One region of the Mesorhizobium sp. M2A.F.Ca.ET.042.01.1.1 genome, then DNA from elsewhere that is predicted to be linked to it. Evidence: riboswitches for the same ligand, from Rfam matches in the RefSeq annotation. Region 1 holds a riboswitch; each other region holds the start of a gene.
What was found. Region 1 has a riboswitch for thiamine pyrophosphate ahead of EOA23_RS20085 (YkoF family thiamine/hydroxymethylpyrimidine-binding protein). Riboswitches for the same ligand answer to the same signal wherever they lie in the genome.
Positions count from the first base shown of each region.

Region 1 (10,998 bases):
TCGTCTGGGTCGCGTGCTCTCGTTGGTGATCTTGACCCTTGTCCTCATCAGGGCGATTACCTTTGGCCTTGGCAAGGCGTCCTGGCTATGGATCTTTATTCTGGCGACTGGCTGGGAAGCTGCCTTGCTCTTAACGCATTACTGTCTGCAGACCTCAACTGCGCGGACCCCCTGGCGGGCCTACCGCCACAAAACCCCATTGCTCAAGTTCGGCCTGCTCGTCGCAAGCGTTCTCATCCTGTCATCTGCAACCGCGATTGCGTTTATGTTTGGTCGCTATCTCTTCTAAGCGCCCAGAAACTCATTCGTGAAATACGCGCCCAGATCGGGCTTCTCCTTCAGCGCCTTGCCGTTGCCATCGAGCAATATCCCCGCGGCAAACAGATACCCGCCCATCGCTTCCATCTTGGCCTTGTCCATCGTGCCGATGGCGCCGTTGGCGCTTTTCAGGAAATGGCCGTCATTCAGCGCCTTCAGCGAGGCATCGATCAGCGCCGGGTTGGTCAGCGTGTCCTTGTTGGCGGCGACCAGCAGCTCGCCCGCCTCCTTCGCGTGGTCGACGGCGAAGGCGTAGCCGGCCCGTGTCGCCTGGACGAAGGCGGCGGCAGCCTTGGGATTGGCGGCTAGGTAGGCGTTGCTGGAAACGATCAGCGTCGTGTGCTCGTCCGGCACGCCGTAATCGGCGTAGCGGAAGCTGCGCTGCTTCAAGCCCTTCAGCTCGGCCTCGACGCCTTCCCAGGTCGAGACTTCGAGCGTGAAATCGACCGCGCCATTGGCCAGCGCCTCGTAGGCCGAGGTGCCCAGCGTCACGGTGGAAAAATCGCCCTTGCCGCCGTCATGGCGGATGATGGTCTGCAACAGCGCGTTCTCCCAGGCGCTGCCGAAGCCGCCATAGGTCAGGCCGTCGAGATTCTTCGGGCTTTTGATGGCGGCGCGGTCGGCATTGAAGACGACGCGGCCGGTCTCCGACTGGACGACGGCATAGATGGCCTTCAGGTCGGCGCCGGCGCCCTTCTGCGTGAACAGGCCGAGCGAACCCGAAATGCCGAAATCGGCGACGCGGTTGGCCACCAGCGTGCCCGAGCCGGTGTCGCCATAGGGCAGGATTTCGACGTCCAGCCCCGCGTCGCGGTAAAAGCCCTTGTCGCGGGCGACGAACAGGCCGATGTGGTTGGTGTTGACGGTCCAGTCGAGCGCGACGGTGATTTTTTGCGCGGCGGCCCGGGCCTGCGTGACGGCCCCGGCAAATGGCAGGCTGGCGGCCAGGAACAGCGCCTGCCGGCGGGTGAAGTCGGTCATTTCATTTCTCCATCGGATGGTCGGGAATTGGGGGCGGCTGTCCAAGCAGCGTGTCGAGGATGCCGGCCTCGATCGCGGCCGCCTCGCGGGCGAGCGCGGCGCTTTCGGTGCGCGGACGCGGCAGCGGCACCGACACCTCACGCACCACGCGCGCGGGCCGCGCCGAAAGCACATAGATGCGGTCGGACAGAAGCACCGCCTCGCGCACGTCATGGGTGATCAGCAACGCCGTCCAGCGGTGGCTTCGCCACATGCCTTCGAGCCAGCGCTGCATGGCCGCCCGGGTCAGCGCATCGAGCGCGCCGAACGGCTCGTCGAGCAAAAGCATGTCGCGCTGCTGCACCACGGTGCGCAGCAGCGCCGCGCGCTGGCGCATGCCGCCCGACAGCTCGGCCGGCCAGGCGCGCTCGAAGCCGGCAAGGCCGAATTCGGCGAACAAGGGCGCCACGCGCTCGCGCGCGGCCCGGCGCTTCATGCCCTGCACTTCGAGCCCCAGCGTGGCGTTGTCGATGACGCGCCGCCACGGCATCAGCGCGTCGCGTTGCGGCATGAAGGCGAAGCGGGCGCCATGGAGCGGCGCGCCGTCGAAGCGCATCTCGCCCTCGCCCCGGATCGCGCCTGTGAGGAGCTGGAACAGCGTCGACTTGCCGGCGCCGGAGGGGCCGAGGATCGACACGAACTCGCCCGCGCCGACATCGAGCGAAACGCCGGCCAGAACCTCGAGCGCGCCGAAGCTTTTTCGCACGTCGCGAAGCTCGAGCCGCGTCATGGCCGGTGCCCGGAGGGTTCGGCCTTGCGGACGCGCCCGGCCCTCTCCCAGGGCATGGCGAAACGCTGGACGAGCACGGCCAGACCAAACAGCGCCAGCGTCAGCACCGAGCTAACGGCAACGGCGGCAAGCACGAGGTCGGGCCGAAAGTTGTTCTTGGCGCTGAGCATGTAGATGCCCAGCCCCTTCGCGGCGCCCGCATATTCGGCGAAGATCGCGCCGACCACCGCATAGGTGATGGAGATGCGCAATCCGGCGAAGAAATAGGGCAGCGCCGACGGCAGCCGCGCCAGCCAGAATATGCGCCAGCGCCTTGCCCCCATGGCGGCAAGCATCTGGCTGATTTCGGCGCTTGTCGCGGCATAGCCTTCGACCAGCGCCACCATCATCGGGAAGAAGGTGACCAGCGCGACCAGTAGGATCTTCGGCAAGAGGCCGAAGCCGAACCACAAGACCACCAGCGGCGCGATCGCCACCAGCGGCAAGGTCTGGCTGGCGATCAGCAGCGGAAACAGCGCGCGGCGCAGGGGGGCCAAGAAATCGACCAGCGCCGAAAGCGTGAAGGCGGCGACGAGCGAGCAGGCGAAGCCGGCAAGCGTGGCGCGGATGGTGGGAAGCGTGTTTTCGGCAAGCGCCGCGCGGTTATCCCAGGCCTGCGCCAGCACGCGCGAGGGCGCCGGAAGCACGGTGGGCGCGATGCCGCCGAGACGGGCATAGAGCTCCCAGGCGAGGAGGAGCAGGGCGAATGCGAGGGCGGCGGGAGCGATTTTGGCGAAGGCGGACGTGAGGGCTGATCTCCCCCCTTGCGGGGGAGATGGCCGGCAGGCCAGAGGGGGTCGTCTCACGTAGAGCGCCAACCTCATCTTGCTTCGCAGAGGACGTAGGCGCTCTACGCGCTGGGACCCCTTCTGCCCTGCCGGGCATCTCCCCCTCGAGGGGGGAGATTCGCCGGCACCGATGCTTTCGCCAATAGCCACGACACTCTCCTCGACGAACGACGCTCGAGCCGCGAGGAGCTCAAACCGCCGTCGGGCTGTTGGCCGAAATCGTGATGTCGAGGGTCACGTGCCCCGCGCCGGGTCCGAAGCGGCAGAAGGCTTCGTTGAGCGTGGCGAACACCGCGCCGGCATCGCCGCGCAGCCTGGTGCAGAAGTTCTTTGAACGGTCGAACACGCCGGACTGTTTCAGGAAGTCGATGCAGCCATAGATCTCGTCCATGTGATCGCCCGTGCCCATCACATAGAGCGAGAATTGCGCCGCCACCGGCTGGTCGGTCGAGGGCGTCGACCGCACGGCGCCGAGCGCCGCGCGTTTGCGCTCGTCGAGCGGGACCGCCGGGCCGCCGATCTCGTCGGAACGGCAGATCGGATCGTCCGGCTCGCCGGGGCAGCCGCGCGAGAGGGCGGCCGACAGCACGCAATGCTTGCCGCTTTTGGCCGCCGCCACGAAGAGGTCGCGCATCGCCGGGAACAGCACTTCGGGCGGCCCGACCAGCAGCGTCGAGATGTCGTCGGTCTCGATGCTGAGCCTGTCGCGGTAAGGATCGAGCGCGCCCAACGCGCCGAGGATGACGCCGACGAAATCGTCGGCCAGGGGATAAAGGGAAATCTGTGCGCCGGAAAACATGGCCCGCCTCGCTCCGCTGGTATTATCCAGATCAGCTTTAGGGTCCGGAGGCTTGCCGCCACCATCTCAGCCCCGACCGTACGGAGCACCCCTGTGGATGAGCGCGTTAAAGCACTGTTTGCCGGGTTGGGAAAGCGGTTTTTTGCGACGCCAGTTGGGCCACGAGTCTCATCTCCCCCTAGGGGAGATGCCGGTGGTTATAAGATTTTCACGAATTTCTTATAACGAACTTGCAATCGACTGGTGGCGCAGTTATAAGAAAATTGCAGGAATCTTATAACGCACAATAGCAGCGCCCATGAAGACCATCGACCTCGCCTACCGCACCCTCTACGCCGAGTTGGTGCAGCGCAGCCTCGATGCTTCCTTCGAGACGGATTTCTCGACGGCGGGCAATTTCGTGCGCGTGCCGGTGAAGGGCCGCGACTACTGGTATTTCGAGGAAACCCGCCCCGAGAAAAAGAGGCGTTACGTCGGTCCGGCCGAGGATCCCGAGATCGCCAGTCGGGTTGCGGCCTTCAGGGAGATCAAGGGCGATCTCAGGAGCCGCCGCAAGCTGGTCTCCACGCTTGTCCGCGATGCCGGCCTGACCGCACCCGAGACCTTCACCGGCGATGTCGTCGAGGCGCTGGAGAAGGCGGGGCTCTTCCGGCTGCGCGCGGTGCTGGTGGGCACCGTCGCTTTCCAGACCTATGCCGGGCATCTCGGGGTGCGATTGCCGGGTGCCGCGCTGCAGACAGGCGATGCCGATTTCGCACAGTTCCATTCCGTTTCGGCCGAAGTGGAAGACAGCATGCCGCCGGTCATCGACGTGCTGAGGGCCGTCGACCCGACGTTTCGCGAAATCCCGCACCGGACTGATGCCGGCCGCACCACGCAGTACGAGAACGCCTCGCGCTACCGGATCGAGTTCCTCACCCCCAACCGCGGCAGCGACGAGCATGCCGATCGCGCCAGCTTGATGCCTTCGCTCGGCGGCGCCTCGGCGCAGCCGCTGCGCTTCCTCGATTTCCTGATCCGCGATCCGGTGAGGACGGTGCTGCTGCACCGCTCCGGCGTGCCGGTGCTTGTCCCCTCGCCCGAACGCTTCGCCGTCCACAAGCTGATCGTGGCGACGCGCCGCGAGCGAGGCGCGGCGGCGAAGCGGGAGAAGGACCTCCATCAAGTGGGCCTGCTGGTCGAGGCGCTGGATACGACGCGCCGACAGGATGACCTTGCACTGGCTTTCGCGGAAGCATGGGAGCGCGGCGATGCCTGGCGGGATGCGTTGCGGAAAGGCTTGAGCCTGCTGAAGCCGGACAGGCATGAGATGATCCAGTCGATCTTGGGGCGAGCGCATGGCGAAGTCGGCGTGCAGCTCGAAGGCTTTCCGACGCGGATCGCCTGATCTACCTCAAGACGGCACATCGTTCAAATTGTACGAACCTCGCTTGACCGGATTTAGTACATAAAGTACGATATCTCCTTTGAGGGAATCTGCTTGAACACCGCGAACCATGCCGCTTTTGCCGATCTCTCCCGCCCTTTGCTGTCGCCACTGCCGCTCGCCGAGCGCGAGCGCCTCGCCGGCGCCTGGCGCATGGCGAGCCAAGACATCGCCGACGACATCCGCTTCATCCGGCAATATCTGAAGGTGATCGCCGAGAAGGACGAGCGGCTGTCGACCGGCGCGCTTGTGCACGGCCGCGCCTATGCGGAGGCCTGCGCCGCCTGGCTGCCGGAGACGATGGCGCGGTATCTGCGAAACCTCAGGCTGATCAGCGAGTGCGAAAGCGCGATGATCGCCGCGGGGGTAAGGTTCGCCCGGTCGAGCGATGCCTGGTGAGGGCTTCCCTCTTCCCGTGCGGGGACCGAAGACGCCCGCGCCGCGGACCCTTCAACCGGCCGGCTGCAACCCTCGGCTCGCCGCCCCGTCAAATGCATCGTTTCACACAATCGCCAATTGGTGGACGCGGGTGAGTGGCCGGGCGTTAATTCCTGCCGGGCGAAGGAGGGAATAGACGCATACCAGGGAGGAACACGTTTGATGCAACCGCAAATCGACATCGGCGCACTGCCCGAGGACCAGCCCTACGAAGTCACTTCATTTGCCAGAAAGCACGGACTGACGGTTCCGGTCGCGGATGCGGTGCTTTTCGCCAAGGGCCCGTCGCCGTCGCGGGCCGCCTGCGATACCGCGGCGCTTGCCCTTCTCTGCGCGGTCGCGCAATACGCCGGAAAGCAAGGGAGGCGCTAGCGATCGGCGGCGCCTTCCCTCTGCTTGATCTTCCTACCAGTTGAGCCAGCGCGTCTTCAACGGAAGTTTGGGCATCTCCATGGCGAACCGCCGGGCGCGGACTACCCACGTCCGGTCGCGGTCGGAGATCGTTGTCGGGATGAGCCGGCGGCGGCGCGGCCGCCGGAGATTCAGGCCTTGGCTTTCGGCTTGGCCGTCTTTGCCTTGGCGGGGGCCTTGGCGGGCTTTTCCGCCTTGGCGGCTTTTGGCTTCTCGACCTTGGCGGCAGCCGCCTTCCTCGGCGCTTTCTTCGGCTTGCCTGCCGCGTCGATCTCGGCGGTCGCCTGGTTCCAGTGCTCTTCGTGAGCACCTTCGGGCCGGCCGGCCTGCTCCCAAATCTCGTGCGCGCGTTGGCGAATGCGTTCGTGCCTGTCGTCCGTCACTGTCGCCTCCTAAGGTTGGGACGGGTTCCCCGGCGCGAACACTAGCGGAATTTTGACGCGGCGTCTTCGGTATCACGCATATGCGACCGACTTAGGCGGCAAATTCGCTCAGTGGCCGTCGGTGACGACCGCGATGCCGAGATGCGCTGCCTTCTTTGTGATCAATCCGGCTAAATCCGCGTCAGAGCGGTCGGTCCCCGTACGCTTCCGCAGCAGGGAAATTGCCTCTTGCATGGACAGCAGGCCAGTCCTGTGCTCGGCCAGCAGCTTGTCGACCTGCCGGGCGATATCAGGTGATTCGACGTGTGGATGATGCATGGCAACGACTCCTTCCGCGCTTCGTTGCCTCCCAAACCGCTGACTATTCTAGGCCATGTGCCTCGATGCGAGAAGAGCCCGATCCTTCACCGAAGCGTCGGGCAAGGATCGGGCTCTTCAGGGGTGTCAGATGTTACTGGATCACCTGAACAACGCGGCGCGTGCCGGGATCGATCAACACCGTGTGGTCGTTGACCACGGCATAGCGATACTGCACGTCCGGCACCTCCTGCAGCTCGACGGTATCAGGCACGGTCGAGCCGACGCCGAGCTCGAGGCCGAGCACGTTGACCGAGGCGATCGGATGCTTGTGGACATATTCCTTGACCACGGTCTGCTGCTCGGGGGTGACGATCACCTCGTCCGCGGCCGCGACGCCGATGCCGGCCATCAGAGCCAGGCCGGCGACAGCTGGAATGAGGGTGGTTTTCATCGTTTCTCTCCTGTTGGATTCACGACGACCTTCGGATCGCGTATCGGTTCACGACGATCCTTCGGATCGCGTATTGGCGAGCTCCGCCCTGCCTCCGCAGGAAGCGGAAACATCGGCAGGTCGAATAATTGAGCTCCCGGGGCAAACGTCCCCGGCGAGGTGTTGTTCCGTCAGCGACGACTAATTGATGTGGCGGAACCTTCGCATCGGCTCCGCATTGGAAGGCATTGAAACTCCCCAAGACTTTGAAATCCAAAGGGCGCCGCCGTCATGCAAGAAGGTTACATCAGAAGCGACATCCAACTTCGCTCCCCCGTGGCGATCGCCGTTGGCGCCGGCTTCAAGCGCGAGATCGCCTCGCTCACCGGGATGCAGAATTTTCTCAAGGAATGGCCGCTCGCTTCGCGGGGCGAAAGCCACGCAAGGGCGCTGCGCGCCTGCGAGGCGGCACGGGCCGGCGAGATCGATCTCGACAAGGCGCGCCAGGCGTTCCTGATCTTCGCGAGGAAGGCGGGGATCGAGTGGACCGGGGCAGATCCGGTCGCGGTGCTGCGCGAGGCCAAGATCAGGCGCAACCGGGCACGTGAGAGCCGGGCGCTGCAGCGGCCGGCGCACTGACAGAGAGCCGGTGCGCATTGGGGCCGCTGCGCGTTGGGCCTGCCTGCAGGCTTCAGGAACTGGCCGGCGAGATCTCCGGCAACGGAGCCGCCTGGGCGTCCGTTTGCCCCGCAGACCGCCGCCGGGACTGACGACCGACTGGGATCGATGGGGCTTTTTCGGCTGGTGGCCGCTGTCAGGTCGGCGTCGGCTCGCCCAGCGCCTCGGTGACGAAAGACGCGGCGATCAGGTCGTCCGCTTCGATGCGTAGGGAGCCCTCGCCACCTCCCATGATGGCCGCGACCTTCTGGAAGGTCTTCATCTCATGCTCGGTGATCCGGGCGTCCCGCATCCTGGCTTTGAGATCGGCGACGCGCATCCCGAGCGACCGGGATGTTGCGACTTCTCGTTTCGACATGTTGGTCAAACTCCTCCTTGACCCGCCCGCAACTGTTCGCCGCCGCCCGAATCTGCACCCTGCCAATGATTTGTGTTGTCTATGAGACAGCGTGGCCCAGAGCCGCTAACTCAACCGCGGCGGGAAGGTTCCGTTAGCACATGGTAACAAAATAATAATCGATCGATGGCCCGCCGCCGTGACTGGCGACGGGCCATCTCGTTCCCGCGTGCTGTCGATTAATCCAGCACCTTGACGATCTTGCGCGTGCCGGGGTCGACGATGACCGTCCGGTTATCGACGACAACGTAACGGTATTTGACGTTCGGCACCTCGTGCAGCTCGACCGTGTCGGGAACCGTGCTGCCGATGTTCAACTCGACGCCCGGAACCTTCACCGAAGCCAGCGGCTGCTTGTGCACATATTCCTTGATGACGGTTTCCTGCTCCGGCGCGATGACGACATCCTGCGCGGCAGCGGCGCCAATGCCGGCAAGAAGCAGCAAGCCGGCGGCGGCGGAGGTGATGTGCATTTTCATTGTTCGTCTCTCCTATGTGGATTGGATCAAATCGCCTTGATGCTGCGCCTGCGATTTTCCACAGCGGGTCGGCAGTGTCGTAACGCCAATCGCCCAGCGTTGTTCCCTGTGAAATCCCGCCAGAAGAGGGGCTGGCGCGTGCGAAAATTACTGCCGCCGTGTGCGGCAAGACCCTCCCTTTTGCCCGTTGCCGCAATTTCGGAACAATGCGTTTCGAGCCGGGTTACCCATGCGAAGGGACCGACTTTCCGAGGAGAAATCCAATGAAACATCTGCTGATCACAAGCATGATCGCGCTCAGTGTGAGTTGTGGCGCCGCGATGGCGCAGACCGAATCCGCGCAGCCAAGCGGCGACAACAACAATTGCGCGGCCGGCACGGCCGATTGCCAGAAGGGCGGCAAGGCAGGCGGGCAGGCCCAGGGCGAGACGAAATCGAAGACCGAGATGAACGCCCAGGGCAAGGCCGGCGCCAACACCCAGGAGCAGGCGCAGGGCAAGGCCAAGATGAAGACCGATGAGCAGGCCCAGGGCCAGGCCGGCACCAAGACCGACCAGAACGCCGAGGACAACACCCAGCTTAAGAAGAAGCAGCAGGCTCAGGGCAAGGCCGGCACCACCGAGCAGAACGCTCAGGGTAATACCAAGATGCAGACTGAGCAGAACGCTCAGACCAACACCGGCACCAAGACTGACCAGAATGCCCAGGACAACACGCAGCTCAAGAAGAAGCAGCAGGCCCAGGGCAAGGCCGGCACCACCGAGCAGAACGCTCAGGGCGGCAACACCAAGATGCAGACCGAGCAGAACGCTCAGACCGGTACCGGCACCAAGACCGATCAGAATGCCCAGACCAATACGGGCACAAAGACCGAGATGAACGCCCAGGGCAACACCAACGTCCAGACCGACCAGAACAAGACGGCCTCGATCAACAATGTGACCGTCGAGCAGAGGACGCAGATTACGCAGGTCATTCATGAAACCCATGTCGAGCCGGTTCGCGATGTCAGCTTCGACATTTCAGTTGGCGTCGAGGTGCCGCGGCACAAGGTGCGCCTGCACCGCCTGCCGGCTCGCATCGTCAAGATCGTGCCAGCCTATGAATCCTATGAGTATTTCGTGTTGGCCGATGGACGCATCGTCATCGTCGACCCCGACACTTACAAGATCGTCGTGATCCTGAGCTGACAAGGACATCATGAAAACAAAAAAGGCCCGCCTCGTCGGGCCTTTTTTTGTCCGGCCGTCCCTGCCCTTACAGGTATCGCCGCGCCGTCGCCGACGCGTTCCATGAGGCGTTGCTTGAATGCCGGGGCGCATGGAACGATCCGGCGCAATTGGCGGTTGCTACAAGGAAGTCCTGCTCCCTTGGTCCCTGTCGGAGCGGACAATGGTGCGACAAGGCCGCCGGGCAGATTGTTCAAGCTTGCGGTCCACCCGGAAAAGGTGCAAGGGTCATGACGGGTAGAGACATGGGCGAGATCGTCGACGACTGGACATGGTCGCGGCGCTCGGTTGGGCAAATGTATTTTCCGCAGTTTCTTGTGGGAATGGCGGCGACGCTGCTGGTGATCCTCGGCTGGACATTCGCGTCCACTGGATCGGTCTGGACGGCATTGGGCTGGGCGGTCCTTGCCGCGGTAATTCTGCAGGCCGGCTACTTCGCCGCGGTGCTGTGGCTGGTGCATGGCGAGGCCCGCGTGACCGACGAGGCCAAATCGAGCGACGGCGCCGTCTCGCCCGCCAAATTGCCTGGCCCGTTCGAGCGGGACGGCATCATCCACGCTCTCATCTCGCTGCTGTTTCCGAAGCTTCTGCCCTAAAGCGCGTCGCGATCTTTCAGATTCGCTCCATGCGCTTTAGGTTTTTGATTTTGCGCATGTCTTTATCCCGAAACCGATTCCACTTTCGGGAGACATGCTTTAGCCGGCCGCAGCCTGCTCGCGAATGGCCGGCCAGTCGCTTTCCCGGAAGCGGCGGCAATCCGTTTCGCCCGACACACTGCACGCCTCTGCTCGAGCGCAGCGAGCCGGGCCGGCCCCGCGTTATGCTTCCGAGGCGCGATCAGTTTGGCATTGTCGCCAGCGCCCGTCCGCAACAGAGGTTACTCGGCGCGATGCAAAACGGCCGTCTTGCCGTGCTCTTCGGTTGGAGGCTCCAGCCCGTCCAGGCCGAAGCCCCCTGCTCGATCGCAAGCTAGCGTGCCGCGGCTGGTGAGGCGGAGCGCACCGCCTCCGACGACGAGAAGACGACGAAGCCAAAGACCAGCACCGCAGCGGCGACGATCAGTGAGCCTATCGCCACGACCGGTTCGATCTCCGGATGGCCTGCCGCCAACATCCAGTAGAGTGCCGGCAGCA
Region 1 covers NZ_RZRX01000132.1:2,811-13,808, reverse strand. Annotated here, with positions in the region: gene EOA23_RS20105 (hypothetical protein) at 32-289, shown strand; gene EOA23_RS20100 (ABC transporter substrate-binding protein) at 286-1,299, opposite strand; gene EOA23_RS20095 (ABC transporter ATP-binding protein) at 1,301-2,068, opposite strand; gene EOA23_RS20090 (ABC transporter permease) at 2,065-2,835, opposite strand; gene EOA23_RS20085 (YkoF family thiamine/hydroxymethylpyrimidine-binding protein) at 3,086-3,694, opposite strand; TPP riboswitch at 3,685-3,797, opposite strand; gene EOA23_RS20080 (GSU2403 family nucleotidyltransferase fold protein) at 3,993-5,081, shown strand; gene EOA23_RS20075 (hypothetical protein) at 5,175-5,519, shown strand; gene EOA23_RS20070 (hypothetical protein) at 5,721-5,930, shown strand; gene EOA23_RS20065 (DUF2934 domain-containing protein) at 6,101-6,352, opposite strand; gene EOA23_RS20060 (hypothetical protein) at 6,461-6,670, opposite strand; gene EOA23_RS20055 (DUF1236 domain-containing protein) at 6,804-7,103, opposite strand; gene EOA23_RS20050 (DUF982 domain-containing protein) at 7,374-7,721, shown strand; gene EOA23_RS20045 (hypothetical protein) at 7,897-8,118, opposite strand; gene EOA23_RS20040 (DUF1236 domain-containing protein) at 8,337-8,636, opposite strand; gene EOA23_RS20035 (DUF1236 domain-containing protein) at 8,900-9,826, shown strand; gene EOA23_RS20030 (exopolysaccharide production repressor protein) at 10,096-10,461, shown strand; gene EOA23_RS20025 (hypothetical protein) at 10,835-10,998, opposite strand, start outside.

Region 2 (10,998 bases), on a different contig from region 1:
CAAGATAATGCCGGCAAGCGCAGCATGGATTTCGGCGCGCTGAATCGGGACGGCGGCGAACGCCGGCTGAATGTCGCGGTGACGCGTGCGCGGCAGGAACTGATCGTATTTTCAGGTTTTGCCGCCGACCAGATCGACCCCAACCGAACCAAAGCGATCGGCGTACAGCATCTCAAAGCCTTTCTCGATTTTGCCGAACGCGGCGCTGTGGCATTGCCAGCGCAGGAACGCGGATCGGTCGGAGCCCTGGAATCCCCTTTCGAGGAGGCCGTCGCTGCCGAGCTTGAGAAGCGCGGATGGACCATCGTTCCTCAAGTCGGCATTTCGGGCTTTCGAGTGGATATAGGGATCCGGCATCCCGATCTCGCCGGCGCCTATCTGGCTGGGGTCGAATGCGACGGCGCGACCTATCACAGTTCTGCCACGGCGCGAGATCGAGACAAGGTCCGCGAGCAGGTCCTGCGCGGCCTCGGGTGGAACATTGTCCGGGTATGGTCAACCGATTGGTGGTTTGATCTCGAAGGTTGCACCGAGAGGCTTCATGCCAGCCTGGCCGCGCTGCTCGAGGAAAGCCGTCGCAAACAGGCTGAACAACAGGAAAGTGAAGCCGCGATCCATTGGGACATGGGACATAAGGTCGACCCCATGGACCCATTGCCAGCCGAAGACCTAGCATCGGCCGGCGAACCGGAACATCCGTCGATAAAATCAGAGCCAGAACTTGTCGCCGCTCCCCTCGCGACGGGAGAGCGCCCATCGGCATCTGCAGGAATTTTGCCTGCGGCCGCGCATTCGACGCATGATACCGTACCGACGGGCGGCCGTTATCGCCTGACTGATCTAACCGGATTTTCCACCAGCCCGGATCAGTTTTATGACTTCGTCTACCGAGGCACGCTGCGGTCCATGGTCGACGCGGTGATCGAGCAGGAAGGACCTCTGCGAGATGACGTCCTTGCGCAGCGCATCGCACGGGCGCATGGCTGGCTCAGAACGGGCAACAAGATTCGGGAGCGGATCGACCTGCATCTGCGCGAGTTCGATAGAACTGAAGAATCCAGCGGCAGCTTCCTATGGAAGAGAGGGACGGTGGTCGACCTGCTTGATTATCGCATGCCGTTCGATGCCGATGCCCGCCGGTCCATTGCCGACATTCCAATCGCCGAGCTGGCCGCTGTCGTCGTTGCGAACGAGGACATTCTGGAACAGTCCGACCCCGCTCTCGACCTTGCACGTCTGCTCGGTGTCGAGCGACTTGCGGCGATTTCACGCTCCCGGCTGGATGAAGCCATCGATCGCGCCCAGCGCAACCTGGCATCGACATAGTCTCGGAGACTCCATGTTTCGATTCATCCACAGCTCCGATCTTCATATCGGCAAGCGGTTCGGCAACATGCCAGAGGATCTGCGCGGGCGGCTCCGTGAAGCGCGCCATGGCGCGATCAGCCGGCTGGCAGAGCAGGCACGCGTCCATGGTGCATCCACCATACTTCTGGCCGGCGATACGTTCGATACCGAAACGCCCACTCCAGCGATGTTGCGGCAGGCCATGGCCGAGATGAGCCAGAGCGCGCCTCTGCGCTGGATATTGCTGCCTGGCAACCATGATTCCCTGTTGGCTGATCAATTGTGGAGTGCAGCGGACAGCGTTGTGCCGGACAATGTCCTGCTGGCGACGCGGCCCGAAACCCTGACCATTGGCGCGGACGTGGCGCTGCTGCCTGCACCTTGCACCACCCGCAGACCCGGTCGCGACCTTACCGAGTGGATGAACAGCGCCGCGACGCCGCAAGGCGCCATCCGGCTCGGCCTTGCTCATGGCGCTATTCAGAACTTTTCCGAAGATTCAGCAGCGTCCGATGTCATTGCACCAGATCGCGCGACTAAGGCCGGCCTCGATTATCTGGCACTTGGCGACTGGCACGGACCCGTCACCATCAATGAGCGCAGCCGTTATAGCGGTGCGCCCGAACCTGACCGTTTCAAGCATGATACACCCGGTCAGGCCCTTGTCGTTTCCATTGCCGGGCCTGGCGCCGTGCCCGAGATCGTGGCCGTTGAAACAGCTAGCTTTTCCTGGAAAACCGCTCCCCTGCATCTGCTGTCTGGCGACGACAGCGCCGCGGCATTTGAAGCGTTGCTTCCACCGGCTCATCTGCGGCGTCAGACTTTGCTGCGAATTGCCGCGTCTGGCCGGGTGCGGTTAAGTGGGCGAACGATCCTTCAAGCGGCGATCGCGGTAGCCGCGCCCGACTTCGCCTATCTGGAACTGGACGGGGACGGGCTCGCGACCGACTGCGAAAGTGGCGATTTGGATCGGATCGACCGCTCTGGTGCCCTTCGCGAGGCAGCGCAGGCACTGTTGGATGAAAGCAGCGACGAAACCCGGTCGGCTGTCGAACGCGACATATCGCGAGAAGCACTGGTTCGGTTGTTCAGCTATTGCGAGGCGATGGGATCATGAAACTTACGGCCCTTCGGCTCCACAACGTCAAACGGTTCGCCGGGCAAGGCGTCGCCATCGAAAACATCGGCGACGGCGTCAACGTGCTTTGCGCGGTCAATGAGTTCGGCAAATCAACCTTCTTCGAAGCGCTGCACGCACTCTTTTTCCAGCCTCACACGGGCACACCCGAAGGCGTGCGACTGTTGCGGCCTTACAGTGGGGGCAATCCGGTGGTGGAGGCCGACATCACCACTTCAGAAGGACGCTATCGACTTGCCAAGCAGTTTTATGGCGGCAGGCTGGCCAGCGTTATTGACCTCGACGGCGGGCGACTGTTGGCTCAAGCCGATGAGGCCGAAGCCTTTATCGGCAAACTAATCCATGGCGGAAGCGCAGGACCGGCAGGATTGCTCTGGGTTCGCCAAGGGGTCACCGGCATCGAAAGGCGCAGCAAAAGCGAGGAGGACGGCGAAAAACGCGTGCGCGAAAGCCTACTGTCCTCGGTTCAGGGGGAAGTTGAAGCCCTGACCGGCGGGCGACGCATGGCCGAAATCGCCGCGGCATGTGAAGAAGAACTCTATAGCCTGGTTACGTCAACGCTGCGTCCCAAGAGCGGCGGTCTCTATGCGGCAGCGCTCGACGAGCGTGACAAGCTGGTGAAAGACGAGCAGCGTCTCAGCGCCGAAGTCACCGGTCTGCGCGATTCGCTCGACAAGCGGCGCATGGCGTTGGCGCGTCTGTCTGAGCTTGAAAACCCCGAAGAAGGCGCCACTCGGCGGGAAGCCATCTCGGCCGCGGAAGCCGCAGTCGAGGCCGCCAAATCGCACAGCGAAGCCTTGAAAGCCGCCGAGGCGGAAGCTGCCCTTGCCGCAATTCACCACGACGCGGCGCAGCAGGCCCTCGATAGTTTTCGGACCGCGCTCAAACGAGCCACGGATTTGCGCCAGCAGTCGACGATTGCGCAGCTTCGCCGCAGTGAGGTTCTCGATCGGCGCGCTTCTGCCATTGCCGAAAACGAACAAGCGATGGGCGAAGTTCAAGCAGCCGAACTGGAAGAGCGCGAAGCACGCGAATTGCTCGCGCGGCTGGATGCGACTCTTTTGGCGCGTGACGCTGCCGAACAACTGGCCGGCTCGGACAACCGGTTGAAACAAGCCGAAGTCGCCAGAACCCAGATCGAAGATGGAGAGGCAGCACTGGCGATGCTGGCGGTGCCGGAACAAGCTGTCGAGCAACTCCAGGCGCTCGAAATCGAGATCGCCAGCCTTCGTGCAGCTCACCTGGCAACCCTGCCGACGCTATGCATGGAATACCGGGACGGCGCCGCCGATTTGGTGACCATCGATGCCAAGCCCTTGCCCCATGCAGAAGACCAAAGCTTTGCTGGCACCGTACGCCTGGATATTGCCGGCATCGGAGCCTTGACCCTGCGATCGAATCGGCCGCAGCAGGCCGACCGGACCATCGAAGACGCCGAAGCGAAGCACCGCAGCCTGCTTGCGTCCCTCGGTGTCGATAGCCTCAGGACGGCACGCCAGCGCCTAGTGGAAGCGCGCGACAAAGCTACCGAACTGGGCTTGGCGCGTCAGCGACTTGCCGATCTCGCGCCCAAGGGGATACAGCAATTACACGAGGAGCTTGCTCGTCTGAGTGCCCTCGGGGCCGGGGACCTCGAACTCAAAGTCGATCCAGAACAGATCCGGCAACATCATGCCGCAGCCGAGCAGCGTGTGGCGACAACACGCAACAGCGTGCGCGAGGCCTTGCCTTTGCGCAGCCATGCCGACGAGGCTGTCATGGCTGCGGAGACGGCTTATGTCACCATCCAGGCGGAACTGACCAGCCTCGAGGTCATATTGGGACCCGATGCAGCGCGCGAGGAAAAGGGGCGCTTGCTGCTCACCGAGGCCACCGCACGACAAAAGCTGCGCGAAGCGGCCGAAATGCGCGCTGCTCCCCTGCGCGACGGCGCTCGCGATCTCACCAGCGCTGAAGCCGTTCTGCGCCGCGCCCGTTCGGTTCAGGATGCCGCCACACAGGAAGCAAGTCAGTTGCGTGTAACCCTGGCCGATCTCAATGGCCATATTCGCACTCGGTCCGACGACGCGGTGGAAGAAGCTTTGCGCGAGGCCACAGAAAAATTGGAAATCGCTGGAGAGCGAGCGAGACGCTTCGAATTCGAAAAAGCCGTCCTCGACCGGCTGCGCACGACGCTGGTCGCTGCGCGCTCGACGGCACGCGATCTTTATCTGAAGCCGGTCATGTCCGAGCTGCGACCGCTGCTTGGATTGCTATTCGATGACATCTCCATAGTGTTCGACGAGAACACACTGTTGCCACAGACCGTTCGCCGCAATGGTCAGGATGAGGATGTCGATAGGTTGAGTGGCGGCATGCGAGAACAGCTTTCGGTTCTGACACGTCTGGCCTTCGCCCGTTTGCTTGCCCGCGACGGCCGACCCACACCGGTTATCCTGGATGACGCTTTGGTTTATTCCGATGACGACCGCATCGAGCGCATGTTCGACGCTTTGCATCGTCAATCACACGATCAGCAGATTCTCGTTTTCTCCTGCCGCCAACGCGCGTTTGCAAAACTCGGCGGTAACATTTTGCAGATGAGCGACTGGCAACCGGGTCGGTCATAAGCGGAGATCGCGCAGCCTCAGCTAGGGCGACGGCAGATCGTATCGTGTTACGATTGCAATGCCGTTTTCGATCTCGATTTCGATAACTTCATTAATCAGGAATTCCTCTGGGCCAAGATCCTCGAGGAGAGCATCGAAGAGCTCTCTCTGTTTTTCAGGCCCGACCTGAGGGACGACGATAATCAGGCCGGCGTGAACCGGTTCTTTGGCATAGAGCTTCCTGAAGTCCTTAGCATTGTTGGTGACGAAGGTGAAATCCTCATCGATAATGAGCGGCATGAGGTCCCAGTCGGTTTCGCCGCTTAGCCCAAGCCAGTTGACGTGGTTTGCTTCATGTCCGCGTTCTTGGGCTACCGCAACCAGAGACGTGTGCAGGCACTCATCGATCAGAAACCTCACGAGGTCACACGCGTCTCGACCTGGCCGACGGACCTGGGTCGCCCTTCAAAACCACGCGCTTCGACGACTTTATTTTCACGCCCTGCTCGACCAGCTTCTTAGGCCGCCCACGAACCGGGTGCGCGGCGACCCACATTCTGGCGAGCTCAATCACGCGCGGCGTTAGCTTCGGATATCCCTCCAGAACCTCCGCTTCATCTGCGCCCTGCGCTAGCATCGTCGTGATCATACGAACAGGGATGCGGGTTCCTTTGAAGACAGGCTCTCCGCCCATCACCCCTTTAACGCGGCCGATGGCGGCCTCCGCTTCATCAAGATCCACGATGCGCGCTTTGAGCTGTTTACGTGCCTCGGCGACGTCGACGATCAGCAGGTCGTCGGCCCTTACGGTCTTGGCCCTTGGGGCAGCTTTGATTTCCTCGAACAGGCGGTAGCGACGATCAGCGGGCAATGTCGCACCCACGCCATACCAAAGCTTGAGCCGCAGCAAATCCTCGCCGGTCAATGCCCGTCGGACGACCCCACCGATGCGCCGAGCAGTGCTTGGCACAGTATCGACAATGCGTTTGTCGATCGCATTGTGCACGGCCTTGATTCCTATCCCGCTGACGGCGGCTGCCTCTGCGGGGGTGTAGATGCGAGCAAGTGTGCCCATTATTCTTCTCCTTATAAAGAATAATATAGGCCGTTTGACCCCCTCCGTAAAGGCACGCGTCTTTGGAATCACGGCGGTTAGCAAAGGCGGTGGTGAGCCGAGAGGCCTCACAAACCCTTGGGGCTCGAGATGGCAGACTCGGCGCAGTATAATTGCGCTAACTATCGAATTTGCAGTTGGCGACAAACGACACACGAGTTCGTCGCGGACTTTTAACTCTGCGAAGGCGCGTCTTCGAGCGCTTTGAAACCCTACACCCATCTGCAGGCCATCTGTATCAAGCTTTGGACCAAAACCGTTTCCATCGCTCACGAGCGTTCTCTCTGGGGGTCTCAAGTGGGGCTTGCCCATGGCCACGAATTTTTGGGCGACAGCGGTGCAGAGGCCGCATACCGCTGCCTGCTTGACGTCGCTGACCGTGTCCATGTCCGAAATTTGCCTACAAATTTCGGACGCCCTTGGGCGCGCTAGATTCGCTATGGAAAGCTGGAAGCACTCGCAAGCCCGGTGGCCACAGCGTCTGCAGCGCCAAGCTATTCCTCCGTATCCAAACCCGCATCCTCATGGCCACTAGCCAACTCTGGCATAATTTCACCAGCAAGCAGCTCATCTCTGCTCAGCAGCCCGGCATCCTCGAGCGCCTCGCAGTCCGGGAGATCGCGAAGCGTGTCGAGGCCGAACTCGAGCAGGACGCTTTTGTCGTCACATAGGTGTAGGGAGCGCCGGGCGTCGGACTGCGCGGGTTCGACGCGATCAGGCCGGTGCCGCAGATGGCCGATCAGGTCGCGACTGATTACTTCCCGAAAACCGACGACAATTCGGCGCGGGTAATCGGCTGGAAGTGCCGATGCACATCAGCATCAGCACGTCCGACCACGTCAGGTCCACGGCACGCCCGCTGCTTCCGCAGGCGCGGATGGCATCGGCATAGGCCGGCCGTGTCAGGTGCTTCCAGCCGCCGGCGACAGCGACGAGGTCATAGGGCCGTCCGCGCAGCTCTCGGATGTCGTCGATGAGAAGGTCACGGGCGAGCTCGCGGGAGAGACTGCACCGCAAGCGCGTCCCGCGCGCGCGAACTGCTCGATCAACTGATCTCAGACGACGACGAATCTCGTCCAGATTCCAAAAGCGGTGGCCGCAGCGGCGCTTTGCGGGCTCGCGTTACCACAGATCGCAGAACTGTGATCTCGCCTTGTGCCCGAGACCGCAATCTGGGCTCGCGACGAAGCATATCGCTTGCGATCATCAAAGGACGCGTCGACGCCGTCGGTTGCCTTTTCCACCGCCGCCTCACACATCGTGTTGGGGCTGAAGAGCTACCTGCAAATCCTCGCAACGGGCGCGGCCGCATCCTTGATTTTACAAATTGACACGTCTTGGTTTTTAGAAAATGCCACGTGCGATGATGGCGCCAAAAAAAAATGTCACGCGAGATGATCATGCCTGAGGTAAATGGTCCGCCAAAGTTGGGAAAGGTATACCGGTTGAATGGTGGATAGGTACGCCGGATAAAAAGGGCTTCGGGTTCCGGAAGACGAACTAATCGACGGATAGGCGCTGCTCGTGAGGGAAACTGCATGCGCATTACGGTTATGACCATCCAGGGATGTCGGATATGATCTTGAATAGTGACATTGCAGGCCAAAGAGCGGCCGAGAAGCTAGCAGAGGGCCTGAAATCGCAGGGCAAGCAGCAATACGAAGAAAGGTCGAGGGAACGCGAACGAGATGTGTCTCGTTAGGTCGCACGTTGCACCAGGGGTGCGTCGGAAGGCACTCCGCCGTGTCCTGAAGAGGTAGCCTGCACTTGAGAATAGCCACGGTGGTACCTTATTTTCGGCTGTGAAGCACACGAGACCCGCGACGTGAGACCCAGTTGCTCAATACCCAGTTGCTGGGTGAGCGTGCATGACTGCCAACGGAAGGTCTTGCACGCACCCTCGCGATCTTGAGCAATGGTCGCCATGACTTTCTTCTTGCAGGCTTTTGAGTGGCCCAGCCTGCAATCACCAGACCCCACCGACTCTAAAGAGCGTGGCAGACGGGATAGTCGAGGTTGCCCGGCACAATTACGCTCAAGGCTTGCGCCGCCCAGAGGACACGCTGAAAAGGCAGCATGGGCGCGCAAGCACGCCATTCACGAGAGGTTCGACATGAAGACTATGCAAGAAAAAGACATTCCGGCATTCGTGCAAGCAGTTGTGGAGGCCGGCTGCAACATTTGCGCGATTGGCAACTTGGGATATGTCTTTGGCGATGCTGATTTGACGCCGGCGCAACGGAGGTCCGTCGAGCCACAGCTGCGCAGGATTGCTGAGATCTACGGCGAACGCGATCATCTCATGGACGAGATAGCTGTATATCTGCGGTCGATCGGACGCCATGTCGAGGTTGAGCCGAAGACAGGTGTTTCCTGATGGCCGCGATCGATCGCGTTCCGTAGTCGCCATTTCTATTGGGTAACGAGCAGCCGTCTTCCAACCTCTGAAACAAAAAAGAGGTGACCCCCAAAGGCCGCTCTCGAGACCGCAAGTCTGAGCCGCTAACGCATTGCGATAACCAGGCTGTCCGAACTGGGCGTCGATGCCTTCCTCGACCAGGTCGCGGTAGGCGGCGATCTCATCTACCGCATGCATAGCCAAGCCAGAGAAGTTTTCGGCAGCGGAATTCTCGGTCGCTTCCCCTTTTATGACTAGAGGGTGCGGCCGATCCGGCCGCGACGATCTCGCAGGGATTGCCATATACGGCAACACGAACACCGGCGGATCAATACTCGGATAATGGCGGCCGGCTATGTAGCGATCGATCGCGCACCAACATATCAATGCAATAGCTTAGTTGCTTTCAAAGGCGGGTCTCTACGAACTGCAAGCAAGCTAAACGATTGCGTCAACTCTTCCTCGCAGAGCGAAAACTCCGCGCCCACGCGATTTCTCTGCTGGAACAGCGGCACATCCTCAGCGCCAGGACACGGCCGCCGCCGTCGGGTTTTACGAAGCCGGTGATTGCATAAGTTGCCCGCAAGATATCATTGGTATCGGGAACGCCGCCGATGCCGCATCCTGAATAGAGCGGCCGCTTGCACCTGCCAGCCCGACGACCAGATCATATCTGCAACTCCATCTACCTGGACGTGGTGCAAATCACCTCGCTGAAGCCGCAAATCGTCGCCTTCGACCAGGATAACCACATCCGTGACCGCCTGAGCTACTCGGTCGATCTCGACGCACATGGCCGATACAGTTTTTCCATCCTTCACGAAGCGAATGAGACTTTGGCCATTCCAGCCCTGGTCTACGGGGCGTGACTTGTCCCCGATGCATGCGCGAGCTCTCCGCTCGGCCGGCCGCCGGACGTCGCCACCGGCCGAAGGCGCCCGAAGGCGCCCGAAGGCGCTTGACAAAGCAGCACCGGCCCATTCAACTTGAGGCATTCACCAGGGGAGTCCCGGTAAGGGGCTGAGATACTGCTGGCTTTCGCGGCGCAGTGACCCGTTGAACCTGATCCAGTTCATACTGGCGTAGGGACGGTGCAAGCGCTTTGCGGGAGTTTACGCCCGAGGTCCTGCTGCAGCAGGTCTACAGAAGCGTCTTTTCATCCTTCCGGCACAGAACTGGGTCTCCAATGCATGAGCAAAGGAGCCTCACGATGAATGCCCTCACCCCCGCCGTGTCGACGGGACCACTGCCCGCCTCGCGGAAAATCCACAAGCCCGGCGTCCTCTACCCGCAGATCAGGGTGCCGATGCGCGAGATTTCCGTCCATCCGACGGCCGGCGAACCGCCCGTCACCGTCTACGATCCGTCCGGCCCCTACACCGATCCATCAGTCCAAACCAGCATCGAAAAAGGCCTTGCCCGGCTTCGCCACGAATGGGTCACGGCGCGTTGCGATGTCGAAGCCTATGACGGCCGCCACGTCCGGCCGGAAGACAATGGATTCGCCACCGGCGAGCGCCTGACACCGGAATTTCCGATACGCAATCGGCCGCTCAAGGCCAAGCAGGGCAAGGCGGTGACCCAACTTGCCTATGCGCGCGCCGGCATCATCACGCCAGAAATGGAGTTCGTAGCCATCCGCGAGAATCTCGGCCGCGAGGTGATGCGCGGCAAGCTGCAACGCGACGGCGAAGCCTTCGGCGCGGCGATCCCAGATTTCGTCACACCCGAATTCGTGCGCGACGAGGTGGCGCGCGGACGCGCAATCATTCCCGCCAACATCAATCATCCCGAGAGCGAACCGATGATCATCGGGCGAAATTTCCTGGTGAAGATCAACGCCAACATCGGTAACTCGGCTGTCACATCGTCGATGGCCGAAGAGGTCGAAAAGATGGTGTGGGCGATCCGCTGGGGCGCCGATACGGTGATGGACCTGTCGACCGGCCGCAACATCCACAACATCCGCGACTGGATCGTGCGCAATGCACCGGTGCCGATCGGCACGGTGCCGCTCTATCAGGCGCTCGAAAAGGTCGGCGGCATCGCCGAGGACCTCAACTGGGAGGTCTATCGCGACACGCTGATCGAGCAGGCCGAGCAAGGCGTCGACTATTTCACCATCCACGCCGGCGTGCGGCTGCACTACATACCGCTGACCGTCGACCGGGTCACGGGCATCGTCTCGCGCGGCGGCTCGATCATGGCCAAATGGTGCCTGCACCATCACCGGGAGAGCTTCCTCTACGAGCATTTCGAGGAGATCTGCGACATCGCCAGAGCCTATGACGTTTCCTTCTCGCTCGGCGACGGCCTTCGTCCCGGTTCAATCGCCGATGCGAACGACGCGGCGCAATTCGCCGAACTGGAAACACTTGGAGAACTCACCAAGATTGCCTGGGCAAAGGACTGC
Region 2 covers NZ_RZRX01000045.1:20,013-31,010, forward strand. Annotated here, with positions in the region: gene EOA23_RS09575 (DUF3320 domain-containing protein) at 1-1,326, shown strand, start outside; gene EOA23_RS09580 (DNA repair exonuclease) at 1,340-2,464, shown strand; gene EOA23_RS09585 (ATP-binding protein) at 2,461-5,094, shown strand; gene EOA23_RS09590 (DUF5615 family PIN-like protein) at 5,116-5,493, opposite strand; gene EOA23_RS09595 (DUF433 domain-containing protein) at 5,498-6,148, opposite strand; partial or broken gene EOA23_RS36405 (SMC-Scp complex subunit ScpB) at 6,682-7,204, opposite strand; gene EOA23_RS37055 (hypothetical protein) at 8,103-8,564, shown strand; gene EOA23_RS09610 (hypothetical protein) at 9,227-9,454, shown strand; TPP riboswitch at 9,576-9,692, shown strand; gene thiC (phosphomethylpyrimidine synthase ThiC) at 9,796-10,998, shown strand, end outside.
Region 2: it holds a riboswitch for thiamine pyrophosphate, as region 1 does, so the genes downstream of both, thiC (phosphomethylpyrimidine synthase ThiC) here and EOA23_RS20085 (YkoF family thiamine/hydroxymethylpyrimidine-binding protein) in region 1, are expected to answer to the same signal.

Region 3 (8,883 bases), on a different contig from region 1:
GGTTGATCGTCGCTGGCGACAGCGGACTTGCGCAGGTGACAGGTTCGCAGAACACGCTGATTGCTTTCGCCACCGAACCCGGCGCCGTAGCTTATGACGGCTCCGGCGACCTCAGCCCGTTTTCATCGGCCTTCTCGCGCCGCGCGCTGGCGCCGAACCAGGAGATACGCTCGGTCCTGGCCGCCGTGCGCCGCGACGTGGTCAAGGCGACCAACGGCAAGCAGGTTCCCTGGGAGAATTCGTCGCTGCTCGACGATGTGGTGCTGATGCGCGGCCCGGAGCAGCCAGCGCCATCGTCACCCGACGCACAGCAGGATCAGGAGATGGCGGAGCGCGGGATCCAGGTCGCCGCTGCCGCCGAAGCGATCGACAATCGCGGCATCAGTGTCCCGGTCGGCGTCGGCCCGGTTCCGCTGACGCTGGATTTCCCTGCCAAGGGCGCCGGGGTCAGCCTCAAGCTTGCGAGCTACCCGGCGACGGGGACGCTGTCCCTGCCCGATCGCGCGCTTTCGCCGCAATCGAGCCTGATGGCCGCCGAGATCGACAAATTGCGTTACGAGCCGCAGATCGGCTCGGCCGCTCCAGTCCAGGTCGGCTTCGAGATCCGCGTCGGCAACGCCGCGAAACAAGCCACGGTGAAACTGTCGCCGAACGTCGACCCCTGTGACCAGGCCGCCGGCGAGCCGCTCGACCTGCAGGGCGTCGTCTCGGGCCGCTTGCCGAACGAGATCGGCGGCAGCGCTGTCGAGGCCTGCGAGGCGGCGGTGAAATCCTATCCCGACATTGCGCGCTTCCGTTATGAGCTTGGGCGGGCGCTGCTGGCGTCGGGCAGGATCGAGGAAGCCAGGCAGGCGATCCAGGAGGCCGCGGACAAGGGGCACGTTCGCGCCGTTTACCAACTCGGCTACATCGCCGCGTCCGGAATGGGGGCGGCTCCGGATCTGACCAAAGCCAACAGCCTCTATGCGCAGGCTTCGGACAAGGGAGACCCCTATGCCATGACTACCCTGGGGCGCGCCTTGTTCGATGGTGTCGGCGTTCAGCGAGATGCCGGCAAGGGACTGGACCTTTTGCTCCAGGCGGCGGCCATGGGGCATGTCGATGCCATGAAGGATCTTGCAGTGATCTTCAAGGACGGCCGCAATGGCGTGCCGGCGGACGAGGCCCGGGCCTTGGCTTTCCTGAAAGCCGGCATTAACCGACAAGAGGCTTATTCGATGGCCATTCTCGGTCTCTCGCCCAAGCGAAGCGAGATGTCGGTCGCGGTGTGCAAGCCCAAGGTGGTGACGAAGGTGGTCACGAAGATAAAGGTGATCCGCACCCCCGCGCCAAAAGCCCCGCCGCCAGAGATTACCACGCCAAAGGCGCCTCTGGTGCCAATTGACCCAGTGCCTTGGCGCGGCAATGGCGGCGACAACGATCACTCGCCGCCCGGACGCGGCAGCGGCGACAGCAACAATGGTTGATGGCATCGGCGGTGGTGGCGGTGCCACCATCGCCGACCACCAATAAACCAGGCGCAAGCGGTAATGGACCGACCTGAAAGCGACCCCGGGCGATAGCGGTTTTCTGGCCGCTCTGGCCTACTTGTCGGTGACGATCTTGACCTTGTCGCCGGCCGATACGCTGGCGCCCGGCGACATGGCGTTGAGCACCCGGAAAAGGTCGAGCTTGCGGTCGACGCCGACCATCTGCGCGGCGAGCGAGCCCATGGTCTGGCCGGCCTGAACGGTGACGACACGGATGTGCAGCGGCTTCAGCGCCGCCTTCTCGGCCGGGGTGAGCACGCGGAAAGAGCCGCTGACCGAGCGCGCGACTGGATCCAGCGACGGGCTGGCCGAGGTCGCCGCCGTCAGCAGCCTGTAGACCTGCCCGCCGGCGCGGATCACCGCGATGTCGAACTGCCAGCCCTGAGCGTTCGCATGCGCCATCGCCGCCTCATTGCCGTTGATCGTCTCCTGGCGCACGCTGGCGTCTTCGAGCCCCGCCACCCAGCCACTGCGGATGTAATCGGTGAGCGACACCGACTTGTCGATCGCCACGCCGTCGAAGCGGATGGCGATGTCGCCCGGCCCGGTCGCGGTGACGGCGGCCGCCGAATTGTCGATGACGAAACCGTCCGGAACGGTGAAGGAGACCCCGAGATTGGGGTGCATGAAGGTCTGGCCGCGCACATAGCCCTCTTCCGGCGTGTCGCCGTAAAGCAGGCCGTCTATGCCGGCCAGAAATGCGTCGCGGTCGCGCGTGCCGACGCCGGGCGGGCCGAAATTGCGCGCAAGGCGCTGCGCCAGCTCGATGCGTTGCGGCGTGTTGGGGTGCGTCGCCAGGAAGTCGAGGCTGGCGTCGGTGGCGCCGCTAACCGAGCGGAAATCGGTATAGGCCGACATCGACTGCAGGAAGCGGCCAGCCGCGTAAGGATCGTAGCCCGCCTCGCCGATCGACTTGATGCCGATGGCGTCGGCCTGCAGTTCCTGGTTGCGCGAGAACTGCGCGAGCCTCAGCTTGCCGCGGATCAGCGCCGCCTTGGCGGTCGGGCTGTCGCCGAGCACATCGGAAACGACCTTGGTCGCCAACCCTTCCTCGGCCTCGAGCTGCTGCCGCTGCAGCCCGTGATTCGCCGTGACGTGGCCCATCTCATGGGCGATGACGGCGGCAAGCTCGGAAGAATCATTGGCCAGCGCTAAAAGGCCGCGCGTCACATAGAGATAGCCGCCCGGCAGCGCGAAGGCGTTGACGTTGGGCGAGTTGAGGATGGTGATGCGATAGGTCTGGGTCGGGTTGGCCGACACCACGGTCAGATTGCCGACGACCTTGGCCACCATGCGTTCCAGCTTCGGATCGGAATATTCGCCGCCATAGGTGGCGAGAATGCGCGGATGCTGCGCTTTCGCCATTTCGGCGAGTTTGGCGTTGGCGACGACATTGTCGACGGTGATCGGCTTGTCAGAGGGCTGGAAGCCGCTCTCCTGCACGTCCGGCGGCGTGAACATCTGACAACTCGCCAGCACGGCAACGCTTGCCAGCGCGAAAAATCGTGCAAGCGGCCTCATCCACACTTTCTCAGCGCCGGTCGACAGATCGGCTTCCTTTCGCAATCTTTCGGCAAATCACGGCCCGCCGGACCGCATGACTGGACCTAGCCACACTCCCCCGGACAAGGCAAGCAAACGCCGGATCACCCGTTACTGGTTTGGCCGCAAATTATGTCCGCTTCCGGGCAATGTGTTGTGATCCGGCAACGCTGCCGCCTCGATCGCCGATATAGCGCCGGAACGCATCCGGTCCAGACCGATCGAAGAAATCGTCAGCCGGCCCGGTGGCCGCGATCCTGCCCTCATCGAGAAATGCCACGTCCTGGCCGATGCGGCGCGCATCTTCCGGCTGATGGGTGACGAACAGCACCGTCATCTTGCGCTCGGCATGGATGCCGGCGAGAAGGTCGAGCATGTCCTCGCGCAGCGCCGGGCCGAGCGACGCGAAAGGTTCGTCGAGCAGCAATACGGGCCGGTCACGCAGCAGCACCCGCGCCAGCGCGACGCGCTGCCGCTCGCCGCCTGAGAGCTCGCGCGGCAGCCGCTTTTCCTTGCCGGCCAGGCCAACCCGCGCCAGCGCCTCGGCGACGGCGGCGCGATCGCCATCGCCGAGCTTCAGCGACGGCGAGCGGCCGAGCCCGACATTGGCCTCGACCGTAAGATGCGCGAACAGATTGTTTTCCTGGAACACCATCGACACCGGTCGCGCCGAGGGCGGCGTGGCGCCGATCTTGATGCCGCCGATCAGCACCTTGCCGCTATCGGGTATTTCGAAGCCGGCTATCAGATTGAGCAGCGTCGATTTGCCGGAGCCGCTCGGCCCCATGATGGCGGTGATCCTGCCCGCCGCGAACTCGGCATTGAAGCGGAAGGACGATTCGCCATAGCTGAACGACACGTCTTCGAGTGTGACGGTCAGCGCCTTCCCTGCCGCGATGCTGTTGTCCGTCGATGTCATGCCCTTGCTTCCCGACCCAGCCAATCGGCGACGACGACCAGCATCAGGCAAACCAGGCCGAGCAGCAAGGCGAGCCCCGCCGCGTCGGCGGTCCGGTAGCTGCCCATGCGCGCGAGCAGAAGATAGGGCAAGGTCTGCACGGAATCGCTGCCGAACAGCGCGATCACGCCGAGATCGCCGAGCGACAGCGCCATGGCAAAGGCGAAGCCGGTGGCCAAGGGCCGCCTGAGCGACGGCCAGTCGATCAGGCTGAGCCGGGTCCAGCCGGATATGCCGAGCGCCAGGCAAACCCGCTCATGGCGTTCGCTCGCCGCGTCATAGGCTGGGCGAATGGCACGGATGGCGAAGGGCATCGCCATCACCGCGTTGACGGCGACGACCATCACCGGCGCGACGGCAAAGACATCGGTGATGTTGCGCAGCGCCAGGAACCAGCCGGCACCAAGCACGATCGGCGGCACGACGAGCACGAAGCCGGCGCCGGTGTCGGCGGCATGCTCGAGCAGCGACATGGCGCTGCCGGCACGGCGACGCAAAGCCAATGCGCGCCGTGCCGCGATCAATGACAGCGACAGCGACACGCTGAGCAGCGCCGCGATCAAGGCAAGGCCGGCGCTGGTGAGCGTCGCGCGGCGCACCGCTTCCTCGCCCGCCAATCGGCCGAGATCGGCCTGAAGGCCCGAAACCACCGTCGCCGCCATCGGTCCGGCGACGAACAGCAGGGCGAGCGCGATGAGGCCGGCATTTAGAGCGCTCTCCATCCGGCCCGCCGAAAGATAGCGGCGCGGCGCCACCGGCAGATTGGCGTCGCCGACCGTGTTGGCGCCAAGCCGCGTGAGCGCTGCGACCACGACGAAGGTGAGCGCGATCTGCAGCAGCGTCAGCACCACCGCGCGGGCCGGATCGAAATCGAAGCGCAGAGCCTGGTAGATGGCGACCTCGAGCGTTGTCGCCGCTGGACCGCCGCCCAGCGTCAGCACGATGGTGAAGGACGTGATGCAGAGCATGAAGACCAGCCCGGCGACGCCCGGCATGGCCGCGCGCAGCACTGGCCATTCGAGCAGCCGGAAGGCCGGCCGGGCGCTCATGCCGAGCTGGCTCGCCAGCCGCCACTGGTCGGCGGGAATGGTGCCCAGCGCCTCGAGGAACAAGCGCGTCGCCAGAGGCAGGGTGAAGAAGACATGCGCGACCAGGATGCCGGAAAGGCCATAGATGCCGGGCCACTCTCCGCCGCCGAGCCCGGCGAAGACGCCGGCAAAGTACCCGGCGCGGCCGTAGAGCGCCAATATGCCTAGCGCGGCGACGATCGCGGGCAACGCCAGCGGGACGGTGAACAGCTGCAGAATCAGGCGGCGACCTGGGAAGTGCGGATGCCTTGAAAGCGCGCGCGCCACCAGGAGCGCCGGCGCGACCGAGAGCAGCGTCGAGAGGGCCGCCTGCCACAGCGTGAAGCGGGCGACGCGCAGGAGGTAGCCGTCGAAGGCGGCGGCAGCGCCGGAGAAGTCGTGCGCGCCTTCGAGGATGAGGCCAGCGAAGGCGCCGCCGATGAGCGCGGCGATGGCCGCCAGAGCGATGACGCCGGCGGAGACGCGGGAGTCACGCGCGGGGTGCACCCGGCACCATGCAGGCTTCAGCTAGGCAACGCCGCGTGCCTTCGCGCCCCCCCCTGTCCTGCCGGACATCTCCCCCTCTAGGGGGGAGATTGGCAGTGTCGACGCCCCGCTCGATCCTGCAACGTCGGAGATTGGCGAAAGCCGGCGTGACAGCCGATCTCCCCCCTTGAGGGGGAGATGTCCGGCAGGACAGAGAGGGGGGCCTTGGCGCAAGCATCGCAGCCTACTTGCTCATCACCGCCAGCCACTCATCCACCCAGGCCTTGCGGTTGGCCGCGACCTCCGCCGGGCTGAACAGCAGGGTCTTGGTCGGCTTGACCAGTTTGTCGAAGGCCGGGTTGAGCGGCTTGTCGGTCTTGCCGGCCGGGAACATCCAGTTGGTTTCCGGGATGACGTCCTGGAATTTCGGTCCGGTCATGAAGGCGATGAATTTTTGCGCCAGCGGGTTCTTGGCACCCGTCGTGGTGATGCCGGCGACCTCGATTTGCAGGTACTCGCCTTCCTCGAAGGACGCCGCCTGGTAACGTTCGGTGTTCTCGGCCACCATATGGTAGGCCGGCGAGGTGGTGTAGGAGAGCACCATCGGCGCCTCACCCTTGGTGAACAGGCCATAAGCCTCGCTCCAGCCCGGCGTCACGGTCAGCACTTTCGGCTTGAGCTTGGCCCAGGCCTCCGGCGCCTTGTCGCCATAGACGGACTTCACCCACAAGAGCAGCCCGAGGCCGGGCGTCGAGGTGCGCGGATCCTGGATGACGATCTTGTCGGTGCCGCTGCCTTCCACCAGGTCCTTGAGGCTCTTCGGCGGGACTTTTAGCTTCTGCGTGTCATAGACGACGGCGAAGTAGCCGTAGTCGAACGGCACGAAAGTGTCGTCGCTCCAGCCGCCCGGCACGTTGATGCCCGAGACGTCGCCATGCGGCGCGAACAGGCCGCTCGCCTTGGCGTCCGCGGTCAGGTTGGTGTCGAGGCCGAGCACGATGTCGGCCTTGGTGCCGGCGCCTTCCAGTTTGACGCGGTTGAGCAGGGCGACGCCGTCGGCCACCGAGACGAATTCGAGGTCGCAGCCGCACTCGGCTTCGAATTCCTTCTTCACCGCCGGGCCAGGCCCCCAATCGGCGGTGAAGCTTTCATAGGTGTAGACGGTGAGCTTGTCCTTCGCGGCGGCGGGCACAACGCCAGCCAGAAGCGATAAAAGACCGGTTGCGAGAATAAGCTTGGACAGTATCGCGCGCATCGGCGCCTCCTTCGTTCGAGTGACAAGGAATTGAGGCGCCGGATGGTCCGAAACGTCTAATCCCTCCGCCGGTACAAACCGGATCAGGTTCAGCGGGTTGGCTTGCTTGCCTCTCAGCCGGATAATGTCCGGCACCCCGTTAGAGCGCCTCGACAGATAGGCCCGGCCGAAGCGGCGCGCAAGCGGAAGTTTGCCGAGCAGCTAATGTTCCGGGGCAGGAACCGAAGCGCGACGCATCCGGCTTCCGTTTCACTTGGAGGGCTGGTAAGGGCGACGGCCATGGGCACATTCACCATCCTGCTGGGCGGCGAGCTTATCCGCACGCCCCGGCTCGAACGCCAGATCGCTGGTTCGCGCGTCATCGCCGCCGATGCCGGCATTGGCCATGCGCGCACGCTTGGTCTCATGCCGGAACTCTGGGTCGGCGATTTCGACTCGGTGCCGGCCAACCTGCCCGAAGATCTGGCCTCCGTCCCACGAAAAATCTTCCCGGCCGAGAAGGACATGACCGATGGCGAGCTCGCCATAGCGGAAGCGCTCCAGCGCGGCGCCACCAGCCTCGTGCTTGCTGGCGCCTTCGGCGGCAAACGCGCCGACCATGCCTCCCTGCATCTGGCGCTCGCCGTGCGGCTGGCAGAAGCGGGCACGACCGTGTTGCTGACGAGCGGCGCGCAGGAAGGCGTTCCCATCCTGCCTGGCAAAGCCAGTTTCGACTATGCGGACAGCACCCTGTTTTCGGTGCTCGGCTTCTCCGACCTGTTCGGCCTGACGGTTACCGGCGCCAAATGGCCGCTCGACCGCGTCGAGGTGACGTTCGGCTCCTCGCTCACTATATCAAACGAGGTCAAAGGGCAGCTTGGCATCGCATTGGAGCGCGGCCGGGCGCTGCTTCTGGCCCACCCCTATCCTCTTCCCGAAAGCTGACATTCCAGACATGGCGCCGCCACTTCTCAACCTCGACGGCATTAGACTGACCTTCGGCGGCACCCCGCTGCTCGACGGCGCGGCGCTCAGCGCATCCGCCGGCGAGAAGATTGCGCTGGTCGGTCGCAACGGCTCGGGTAAGTCGACCCTGCTCAAGATCGCCGCCGGCATGATCGAGCCGCAGGACGGCGAAGTGTTCCGCCAACCCTCGGCGACCGTTCGTTATCTGCCGCAGATGCCGGATATGGACGGCTTCGCTACCGTGCGCGCCTATGTCGAAGCCGGCCTCGGCCCGGCCGACGATCCGCATCGCGCCACCTATCTGATGGAGCATCTCGGCCTCACCGGAGAGGAGAAGCCGGGCGACCTCTCCGGCGGCGAGGCGCGGCGCGCCGCGCTTGCGCGCGTCATGGCGCCGGAGCCCGACATCCTTCTGCTCGACGAGCCCACCAACCATCTCGACCTTTCCGTGATCGAATGGCTGGAAGAGGAGCTTGCCCGCACCTCTTCGGCGGTGATCCTGATCTCGCACGACCGCCGCTTTCTCGAGCGCGTCACCCGCGCTACCGTCTGGCTCGATCGCGGCCAGACGCGGCGGCTGGACAAGGGCTTTGCCCATTTCGAGGAATGGCGCGACCAGGTGCTCGAGGAGGAAGAGCGGGAGCAGCACAAGCTCGGCCGCCAGATCGTGCGCGAGGAGCATTGGCTGCGCTATGGCGTGACCGCCAGGCGCAAGCGCAACATGCGCCGCCTCGGCGAATTGCAGACGATGCGCCAGCGTTTCCGCAGCCATCGCGGCGCCGAAGGCACCGCCACCATGGTGGCGAGCGACGCCGCCGAATCCGGCAAGCTGGTGATCGAGGCCAAGGGCATCGACAAGAGCTTTGGCGACCTTACCGTGGTCAAGGGTTTCTCGACCCGAATCCAGCGCGGCGACCGCGTCGGCCTGGTCGGCCCCAACGGAGCCGGCAAGACGACGCTTTTGAAGATGCTGACCGGCGAGCTCGCGCCGGATGCCGGCAGCGTGCGGCTCGGCGTCAACCTGGAGATCGCCACACTCGACCAGAAGCGCGAGGCCGTCGACCCGGCCGAGACCCTGGCGCATTACCTTACCGATGGGCG
Region 3 covers NZ_RZRX01000213.1:614-9,496, forward strand. Annotated here, with positions in the region: gene EOA23_RS25860 (caspase family protein) at 1-1,466, shown strand, start outside; gene EOA23_RS25865 (M48 family metalloprotease) at 1,584-3,050, opposite strand; gene thiQ (thiamine ABC transporter ATP-binding protein) at 3,202-3,990, opposite strand; gene thiP (thiamine/thiamine pyrophosphate ABC transporter permease) at 3,987-5,603, opposite strand; gene thiB (thiamine ABC transporter substrate binding subunit) at 5,827-6,837, opposite strand; TPP riboswitch at 6,881-6,986, opposite strand; gene EOA23_RS25890 (thiamine diphosphokinase) at 7,117-7,761, shown strand; gene EOA23_RS25895 (ABC-F family ATP-binding cassette domain-containing protein) at 7,772-8,883, shown strand, end outside.
Region 3: it holds a riboswitch for thiamine pyrophosphate, as region 1 does, so the genes downstream of both, thiB (thiamine ABC transporter substrate binding subunit) here and EOA23_RS20085 (YkoF family thiamine/hydroxymethylpyrimidine-binding protein) in region 1, are expected to answer to the same signal.